DNA from 4 places in the Caballeronia sp. INML1 genome. Region 3 is predicted to be linked to each of the others. Evidence: predicted binding sites of a transcription regulator. Region 3 holds the regulator's gene; each other region holds the start of a gene.
What was found. The regulator LexA, encoded in region 3, represses DNA repair genes until DNA is damaged. The targets are predictions, from matches to a motif close to ACTGTATNNNNATACAGT.

Region 1: NCR38_RS20700 (DUF2471 family protein) is a predicted target of LexA. The motif match lies at 1,012-1,029, and genes of this name have one in related genera.
Region 2: dinB (DNA polymerase IV) is a predicted target of LexA. The motif match lies at 1,294-1,311, and genes of this name have one in related genera.
Region 4: recA (recombinase RecA) is a predicted target of LexA. The motif match lies at 1,223-1,240, and genes of this name have one in related genera.

The regions. Positions count from the first base shown of each region.
Region 1 is NZ_JALQDT010000055.1:138,786-140,987, reverse strand. It holds gene NCR38_RS20705 (DUF2252 domain-containing protein) at 1-557, shown strand, start outside; gene NCR38_RS20700 (DUF2471 family protein) at 623-979, opposite strand; gene NCR38_RS20695 (CsbD family protein) at 1,247-1,435, shown strand; gene NCR38_RS20690 (helix-turn-helix domain-containing protein) at 1,563-2,165, opposite strand.
Region 2 is NZ_JALQDT010000053.1:9,118-11,319, forward strand. It holds gene dinB (DNA polymerase IV) at 6-1,184, opposite strand; gene NCR38_RS19690 (hypothetical protein) at 1,348-1,713, opposite strand; gene NCR38_RS19695 (DUF3563 family protein) at 2,006-2,200, shown strand.
Region 3 is NZ_JALQDT010000015.1:6,451-8,652, reverse strand. It holds gene NCR38_RS06135 (sulfate ABC transporter substrate-binding protein) at 1-426, opposite strand, end outside; gene lexA (transcriptional repressor LexA) at 685-1,362, shown strand; gene NCR38_RS06125 (hypothetical protein) at 1,569-1,895, shown strand; gene NCR38_RS06120 (DUF2939 domain-containing protein) at 1,996-2,202, shown strand, end outside.
Region 4 is NZ_JALQDT010000004.1:296,845-299,046, forward strand. It holds gene NCR38_RS02405 (sensor histidine kinase) at 1-260, opposite strand, end outside; gene NCR38_RS02410 (response regulator transcription factor) at 266-1,057, opposite strand; gene recA (recombinase RecA) at 1,341-2,202, shown strand, end outside.

The DNA of each region.
Region 1 (2,202 bases), on a different contig from region 3:
AGGTGGTAGGCGTGGGCAGTGTCGGCACGCGTTGCTTCGTCCTGTTGCTAACCGACCACCACGACAAACCGCTTTTTTTGCAGATGAAGGAAGCATCGACGTCGGTTGTCGCGAGATACGCGAAGCACGCGAGAGACGTGGACCATTCCGGGCACGATGGACAGCGCGTCGTTCATGGTCAACGTCTGATGCAGGCGGCCACGGACCCGTTCCTCGGCTGGGCGACAGGGCCGCTCGGACGTACGCTGTACATCCGTCAGTTGCGCGACATGAAAATTTCCGCCGAACTCGAAAACCTGAGCGACGACGCCTTTCGCGAATACGCCGCGCTTTGCGGCTGGGCACTTGCCCGCGCGCACGCGAAGGCAGGCGGACGCGCGCCGGACATTTCGGGCTATCTCGGCAACAGCGATCGCATGGCCGAAGTGCTGGTGCGTTACGGGCGGAGCTACGCGGATCAGGTGGAGAAGGATTACGAGGTGTTTCGTGCCGCGTGTCGGAACGGCAAGCTCGAAGCGCGTTCCGATGCGGACATGTCGGCCGACTTTGCGCCTTGAAGCTATTCGATGCCGGGTGAGATGGAACCGGGGACGTCGGCATCGCCGCGTCCCCGGGTGCCACGTCAGTGCGCGCCGATGACCGCCCGCGGTTGCCCTTGTCGGGCTGCGCGCTCGTAAGCGTCTACGGCGAAAGCGAAAACGGCGGGCAACGCGTCGGACGATGCAACATCGACTACGTCGTCCGTCTCAGGGAAATGAAAGTCGTCGGGACGCGCAAACAGTTCACGCAATGCGGCTTCGTGCCGTCCGGCAAACCCGAGGTCCGCGACGGCCTCGGCCTCGATTGCGTGCAATAGCCGCCAGGTCAACGGCACGCCTTTGTCGATGTAACGCCCTGCGATCTGACGCGTGATGCGCTCCAGGTCGCGCACGGCGCGGGCAAACTGCCGCCTGCTCAGGTTCTCGCCATTCGACTCCATGATTCACCCCTTTTCCCAACCGGTCTCATTATACTGTATAAACATACAGTACTTGTTGCAATGAAAATAGCGTCGCGCTACTCGACCCGGGTGTATGTGCGATTCCGCCTACGTGCGATTCAGACATTCGCTGCTATGCGTGCCGGCCGTCGAAGCGCATCGTGGAACCATGCTTGGGAAATCTTCCGAGCTGAACGCGCAGACGCTACTGCGTGCGTTCGACGGCACCGCGCGGCCAACACCGCTGCAAACCACGGGAGAACTGAGATGAATAAGGATCAAGTCGAAGGCGTCGGCAAGCAGGTCAAGGGCAAGATCAATGAGGGCGTCGGGAAGGTAACTGGCGACACGGCTCAGGAAGCCAAGGGCGATCTGCAACAGGCTGCGGGCAAGGTCCAGAAAGGCGTGGGCGATGCGCGCGAAGATCTGAAGGACACTGTGAAGAAGAACCCGTAAGACGGGCGTTTCGGCGCCGCGACGTTGGCGCCGTTTCCGGCGGGACGTGCTCCGATGCGCGTCCCGTTTTTCATTGCGGGTGAACTATTGTCGCGGGCTTTGTGCGCATAAAGTTGCCGCGGACGCGTCAGCCGTGAATCACCACGAGCAGCGCCTTGGCTTCCGCGCGTCCGACGTTGCGGACCGCATGCGCTTCGTCCGCCGCGTAGCGCGCCGTTTCTCCCGCTTTGAGCCGACGCGTCGAACCCGACGCATCCACTTCGATCGTCCCGTTTAGCACCGTCACGTGCTCACGCGTCCCCGGTTCATGCGCGTTCGACGTGAGCGCGGCGCCCGATTGCAGTGTGAGTTCATACCATTCGAATTTGCCCGCTAGTTCTATCGGTCCCCACACACGCAACTGATAACCACCGTTATCGCCGGTCAACGTCGGTATTTCGTGCGGCCCGGCAACGCGGATTGCTTCGACCGGCCTCTGCTGCGCGAACAATTGATCCAGACTGATGCCGAGCGCGTTGGTCAGTCGCCAGGCGACCGCAATCGTCGGATTCGCCTTGTCGCGCTCGATTTCCGACAGCATCGACTTCGACACGCCGGCCGCCCGCGATAAATCGTCGAGCGTCAGCTTCCGTTCATTGCGCAAGCGTTGAATGATCTCTCCGACGCGCGGTGGCGTCGCACCGGCCCCCGCGAGGTCGCCTGTTTTTCCTTCCGAAACCGTGCTTGCCATGAATCGATCAATCCCTTAAAGTGTTCGGCATATCGAA
Region 2 (2,202 bases), on a different contig from region 3:
AACGCTTAGTCGCCGGCGGCGTCGAACGGTAATTCGACCTGCACCGGCTCGGCGAAACCACTCTCATCGCGCCCCGCGAGCGCGCTGACGCGCACGCCAAGCAACCGGATGCGGCGATCGAGCACGATTCGCTTCAGGCATTCGGTCGCGGCGCGGCGGATCTCGACCGGATCAGCGGTCGCAACAGGCACGGTGAGATCGCGCGTCACGGTGCGAAAGTCGTCGAAGCGCAGCTTGATGCCCACCGTGCGCCCGACATAGCCTTTGCGCTGCAAGTCCTCGGCGACACGCGTGCACAGGCCCGTGAACTCCGCGGAGAGCGTCGCGCGATCCTGCTTCGGATGAAAGTCGCGCTCGAACGTGGTCTCGCGGCTCATCGACTTGGGTGTCGAACTCACGACGACAGGCCGCTCGTCCTGTCCCTGCGCGATGCGCGCGAGCCATGCGGCATACGTGCCGCCGAAGTGCGTCTGCAGGAACCCGGGATCGGCGGCGGCGATATCGCCCACAGTGACGATGCCGAGCGCCGCGAGTTTTTCGCTCGCCTTCGGGCCGATGCCGTTCACCTTGCGCGCGGCGAGCGGCCAGATGCGCGTCGGCAGGTCGGCCATCGTGAGGATGGTGAGGCCGTCGGGCTTGTCGAGCTCGGAGCCGATCTTTGCGAGCAGCTTGTTCGGCGCGATGCAGATCGAGCACGTGAGCCCGGTCGCCTCGCGCACGGCGTCCTTCATCCGCTGACCGATATCGGCCGGCTCGCCAGGCAGATCGCTGACGTCGATATAAATCTCGTCGATGCCGCGATTCTCGATCTGCGTCGTAAACGTCGCGATCGCGGCCTTGAAGAGGCGCGAGTAGTGGCGATAGGACTCGAAGTCGGTCGGCAGAAGGATCGCGTCGGGCGCGAGCTGCGCGGCCTTCATCATGCCCATTGCGGAAAAGACGCCGAACTTGCGCGCCTCGTAAGTGGATGTGGTCACGACGCCGCGGCCCGCGTAATCGCGCAGGCGCCTGAAGCGGCGCGAGCCGTCGGGGAGCGTCTCGGGCGTGGCGCTGCGGCCGCCGCCGACCACGACGGGCATGCCGCGCAGTTCGGGATAACGCAGGAGTTCGACCGACGCGAAGAACGCATCCATGTCGAGATGCGCGATGCGGCGCGGCGCGGGTGTCGGAGACGGCGTGTCCATTGCGGCGATCAGAACGTCGCTGCGCAACGAGACGCGCTCAAGGCGAAATCGACAGAGGAGAACGCACCGAACATGCTAAGGCAGTGCCGCCAGGCAATAAAAATGGCTTACTGTACATCCATACAGTAATTCGCGCTAGAGCCTGCCCGTGCGCGCGAGCACGTCATTCCGGCGTGCGCTTTTCGGCGAGTGCGCGGCGGCAATCGTCGAAGACCTGCCGGACGACATCCGATTGATAGTTGAGGTCTTCACTGTCGAGGATTTCCTCGACGGCGTCGCGCGCCCAGTCCGCTTCGAGCAGCGCGCAATGCTGCGTGGCGATCTCGCGTGCAATGGCGGCGAGCTTGGCGACCGTGAGCCAGTCCGCGAGGCGCTGATGCCGGTCGAGCCATTTATGCGCGGCCTGCACGTGAAACGAGGCGGCAGGCCAGTCGCCATTCAGGTAATACGCGCCGAGACTGCCGCACGTGAGCCAGCAGAGCAACTCGACGCGGTCGCGGGCACTGAGGATACGAGACACATCGTTCATGGCGGCCTTCACGAGAGACGATCGACGAACGCGGATGACGCACGGCGTTTCGTATCGAAACCCGCATGTAACCCGTATAAAAGCACGATAGCACGGGATGGTGCGGCGCGGCAGTGCCTGCCCGCAGTGCGATCGGATTCACGGTGCGTTGGCGAACGCTTCGTCATGCGAAGGGCGCAATCGCGCATCGAAGGCATGCGATTGCGCTCTCATTCCTTTCTAATTCGCCGGGCATAACCTGCTTTCGTCGGCCCCACTCATATCGGCCTTTTTTCAACGACGGGAGCACATCATGTTTGCACGTCTTTCGCAGTCCATCGACCATCTCTTCTCGATTCACACGCCGGACGAGGCCCGCGACGCCTATCTCGCATCATCGAGCGATCTCGCCGATCTCGAACGCCGCATGCGTCAGGTCGAAACGCAGGATCACGACTACAGCATGTATTTCTGCGGCGCCCTCGGGCGGCATCACGATCGGCCCTGAGC
Region 3 (2,202 bases):
GATGTGCTTCGGATTGCCTTTGCGCACGAGGAACACGATCGTCGACGTGTACGGCGACGCGTTGTCCGGCAGGCGCTTTTGCCAATCCGCGCCGACGAGTCCCTTGGAGGCGAGCGCATCGATGTCGTAAGCGAGCGCGAGCGTGACGACGTCGGCCTGCAGACCGTCGAGCACCGCGCGAGCCTGTCCGCCCGAGCCGCCGTGCGATTGCTTGAAGGTCACCGTCTCGCCGGTATCGGCCTTCCACTTTTTCGCGAACGCCTGATTGAAGTCCTGATACAGCTCGCGGGTCGGGTCGTATGAGACGTTCAGAAACGACGTCTGCGCGAAGGCCGACGCGGCCATCCCAACGCCCGCCGCCGTCAGCGCCGCCGCCGCGACCAGGCGCCGCGCGCCTTTGCCCAATCCCAGTCTGATGCTTTGCATTCCCCGTTCTCCGTCTTATCGAATTGACGGAATCAGTCTATCGAGGCGTCTATATGATTAGAAATAATCGTTATTCACTTTTTTATACGTAAAACTGCTAAGAACGATATTCCTGGATGGAAAAAGCGATCGCGGCCGCTAAGCGTGCGCGCGGCAGCCGCAGACGGGCGAACTTAAAGTAAAGCTTGAAAAGCGCGAAATACTGTATAAAAATACAGTCATCTGTCCATCCATACAGTGCACCAAGGGCCCGAGCCAGTGACCAAGACATCAAAACTTACCGCGCGGCAGCAGCAGGTGTTCGAACTGATCCAGCGCGCGATCGACCGCACGGGCTTTCCGCCGACGCGCGCCGAGATTGCGGCGGAACTCGGCTTCAGCTCGGCGAATTCCGCGGAGGAGCACTTGCGGGCGCTGGCGCGCAAGGGCGTGATCGAACTCGCGGCGGGCTCGTCGCGCGGCATCAGGCTGCTCGGCGATGCCTCGCGCTCCGATCGTTCGGAGGACATGCCCCATCAATTCACGCTGCCGCATCAGAGCATCATGCAGCTGTCGCTGCCGCTCGTCGGGCGTGTCGCGGCCGGGAGTCCGATCCTCGCGCAGGAACACATCTCGCAGCATTACGCCTGCGACCCCGCGCTCTTTTCCAGCCGGCCGGACTATCTGCTGAAAGTGCGCGGCCTCTCGATGCGCGACGCCGGCATCCTCGACGGCGACTTGCTGGCCGTGCAGAAGCGCACCGAAGCGAAAGACGGACAGATCGTGGTCGCGCGTCTCGGCGACGACGTGACGGTCAAACGCTGGAAACGCCGTCCGGACGGCGTCGAGCTCATCGCCGAAAACCCGGACTACGAGAATATTTTCGTGCGCTCCGGCAGCAGCGATTTCGCGCTGGAAGGCATCGCGGTCGGGCTGATTCGTTCAGGCGAGTTCTGAGGTCTCCGCGCGACATGGGCGGGAAGCGAAAGTCGGAGGCAAATCATTCGCTCACTTTCGCAACGGGACAAGAAATGTCTCATTGACATCGCAAGATAGCCTCACCAACCGCTTTCGACGTTCAGTCGAGCCGGTTCAAACATAACAAGCATGACGGCCGCCGTGCGCGGTGCGCCGCGGTGCGTCCTATCGTCTGGAGAGTCATCATGGAACGTTTTGCCCGGCTGCTGCCCTTCCGTCAATTCGGCCGCCTGCGCCATCTGCGCGCGCTGATCGCCTGCGGCATGCCGCGCGCCGAAACTACGTCGGATCTCTTCGACGAAATGCCCGCGCTGCCGTCCCAGCAGCCGGCTTTCGCGCGCGTGTCGTTGAACAGCACAGTGCATGCGGAGCCGGAACAGCGCGCGCCGGTGCGTGTCTATCGCGGCCAGTCACGCGTGATTCTGGTAGGCAAGATCGACGAAGTGTCGCGCATGATCGACCGTTGCATCGCGGAGGAAAACGCGGGGCTCACCGGCGGCATCCTCGCCTGAAACGAGGCGCACCGCCCGCAGAATGTGAATTAACGGGATTTATCACGCGCCTGCGAGGTCAATTTCAGATTCACGTTTTGCAGAGAGGCTTCGCCGTCGCATGTCCCGCACTAGCCGCTCCGTCGCCGCCGCAGTCGTCGTCCTGATTCTCGCCGCGGCGCTCGCTTTTATCTATGCGTCGCCTTACATCGCGCTGAACCGCGTAAAACGCGCAGCCGATGCGCGCGATGCGCAGACCGTCAACGAGTACGTCGATTTTCCCGCGCTGCGCGCGAGCCTCAAGGAGCAGGTCGGCGCGCTGCTCACG
Region 4 (2,202 bases), on a different contig from region 3:
AACGGCCCGTTCGCGATCGATTTTGCGACGAGATACGTCACCGCGATGCTCATCGGCCAGAGCAGCAGAAGCGGCGCGAGCATCCAGTCGAGAATTTCACCGAAGAGCGAGCGCGGATGCGTCTCGTTGTCGGGCTCGAGTTCGTCGGGCGGCGCGAAGGGATTGGCGTAGCGCGCGTCGCGCAGGGCGTCGGAATCGTCGGCGTTCGCCTGTGCCTGGCTTTTCGACTCGGGCGGTTCGGTGGAAACGGGCGACGCCATGCACTCTACTTATAGTGATGGCCGGTGGCGACGCCCGACGGTTGCGGGCCCGCGCCGTTCGCGCCGTGTGTGCCGCTGGTACCGCTCGTACCGCTTGTGCCGCTCGTGCCGCTTGCGCCAGGTGTCGCCGCGCCCGCTTTCTCGAGCGTGTAACCCAGGCCGCGTACCGTAATGATCTTCGCGCCGCTCGGCTCGATCTTTTTTCTAAGCCGATGCACATAGACCTCGATCGCGTTATTGCTGACTTCCTCGCCCCACTCGCACAGATGATTGACGAGCTGTTCCTTCGACACGAGCCGGCCGGTTCTTTGCAATAACACTTCGAGCACACCGAGCTCGCGCGCGGACAGATCGATGACCTGATCGCCGATCGTCGCAATTCGTCCGACCTGATCGAAAGAAAGCGAGCCGTGCTTCACGACCGTCGGGCCGCCGCCCGCGCCGCGCCGTGTGAGCGCGCGCACGCGCGCTTCGAGCTCGTTCAGCGCGAAAGGCTTGGCCATATAGTCGTCCGCGCCGAGATCGAGGCCCTTGACGCGTTCATCGACGCTGTCGGCGGCGGTCAGAATCAGCACGGGCATCTGCGAGTTGCGCGCGCGCAGGCGGCGCAGGACTTCGAGACCGGGCATGAGCGGCAGGCCCAGATCGAGTATCAGCAGGTCGAACGTCTGCAAGGAAAGAGCGGTGTCCGCCTCGACGCCATGCTTCACATGGTCGACGGCGTATCCCGATTGGCGGAGTGATCGGACGAGGCCGTCCGCGAGTATGCTGTCGTCTTCGGCAATGAGGATTCGCATCGTCGTGTGCGCCTTTTTTACGCCGTGCATGCGCGATGAAGCGCATCGGCATTGCCGGCACCGTGTGTCGCCCGGCGCGGCGGTCTCCAGGTGTTTCATAGTCTTTGCGCGTCTCGCGCGGCGTGGAAAAAAGTTGCGTCACGCCGATCTGTGCTTGCAAAAACTACTGTTTTTTTATACAGTGTCTGCGTGAGTGGAAGCGCGGTTTCGTATGCTCGATCGAGCAGCGGAAAAGCCCGTGAACACTGCCTCAGACGCCGTTCATCATAGCAAAGGACGATTCATGGAAGAAAGCAAGAAAGGCCCGGCTGGAATGACTGCGGAAAAGAGCAAAGCCCTGGCCGCCGCGCTCTCGCAGATCGAAAAGCAATTCGGCAAAGGGTCGATCATGCGGCTCGGCGCAGGTGAGGCGGTCGAAGACATTCAGGTGGTCTCCACCGGTTCGCTCGGACTGGACATCGCGCTCGGCGTCGGCGGTCTGCCGCGCGGCCGTGTCGTGGAAATCTACGGCCCGGAGTCCTCGGGTAAAACTACGCTCACGCTGCAGGTGATCGCGGAGATGCAGAAGCTCGGCGGCACGGCGGCGTTCATCGACGCGGAACACGCGCTGGACGTGCAATACGCGCAAAAGCTCGGCGTGAACGCGCAGGATCTGCTGATCTCGCAGCCGGACACGGGCGAGCAGGCGCTGGAAATCGCGGATGCGCTGGTGCGCTCCGGCTCCATCGACATGATCGTCATCGACTCGGTCGCGGCACTCGTGCCGAAGGCGGAAATCGAAGGCGAAATGGGCGATTCGCTTCCGGGTCTGCAAGCGCGTCTGATGTCGCAGGCGCTGCGCAAACTCACCGGTACGATCAAGCGCACGAACTGCCTCGTGATCTTCATCAACCAGATTCGCATGAAGATCGGCGTGATGTTCGGCAACCCGGAAACCACTACGGGCGGTAACGCGCTCAAGTTCTATTCGTCGGTGCGTCTGGATATCCGCCGTATCGGCTCGATCAAAAAGAACGACGAAGTCATCGGTAACGAGACGCGCGTGAAGGTCGTGAAGAACAAGGTGTCGCCGCCGTTCCGCGAAGCCATTTTCGACATCCTGTACGGCGAAGGCATTTCGCGTCAGGGCGAAATCATCGATCTCG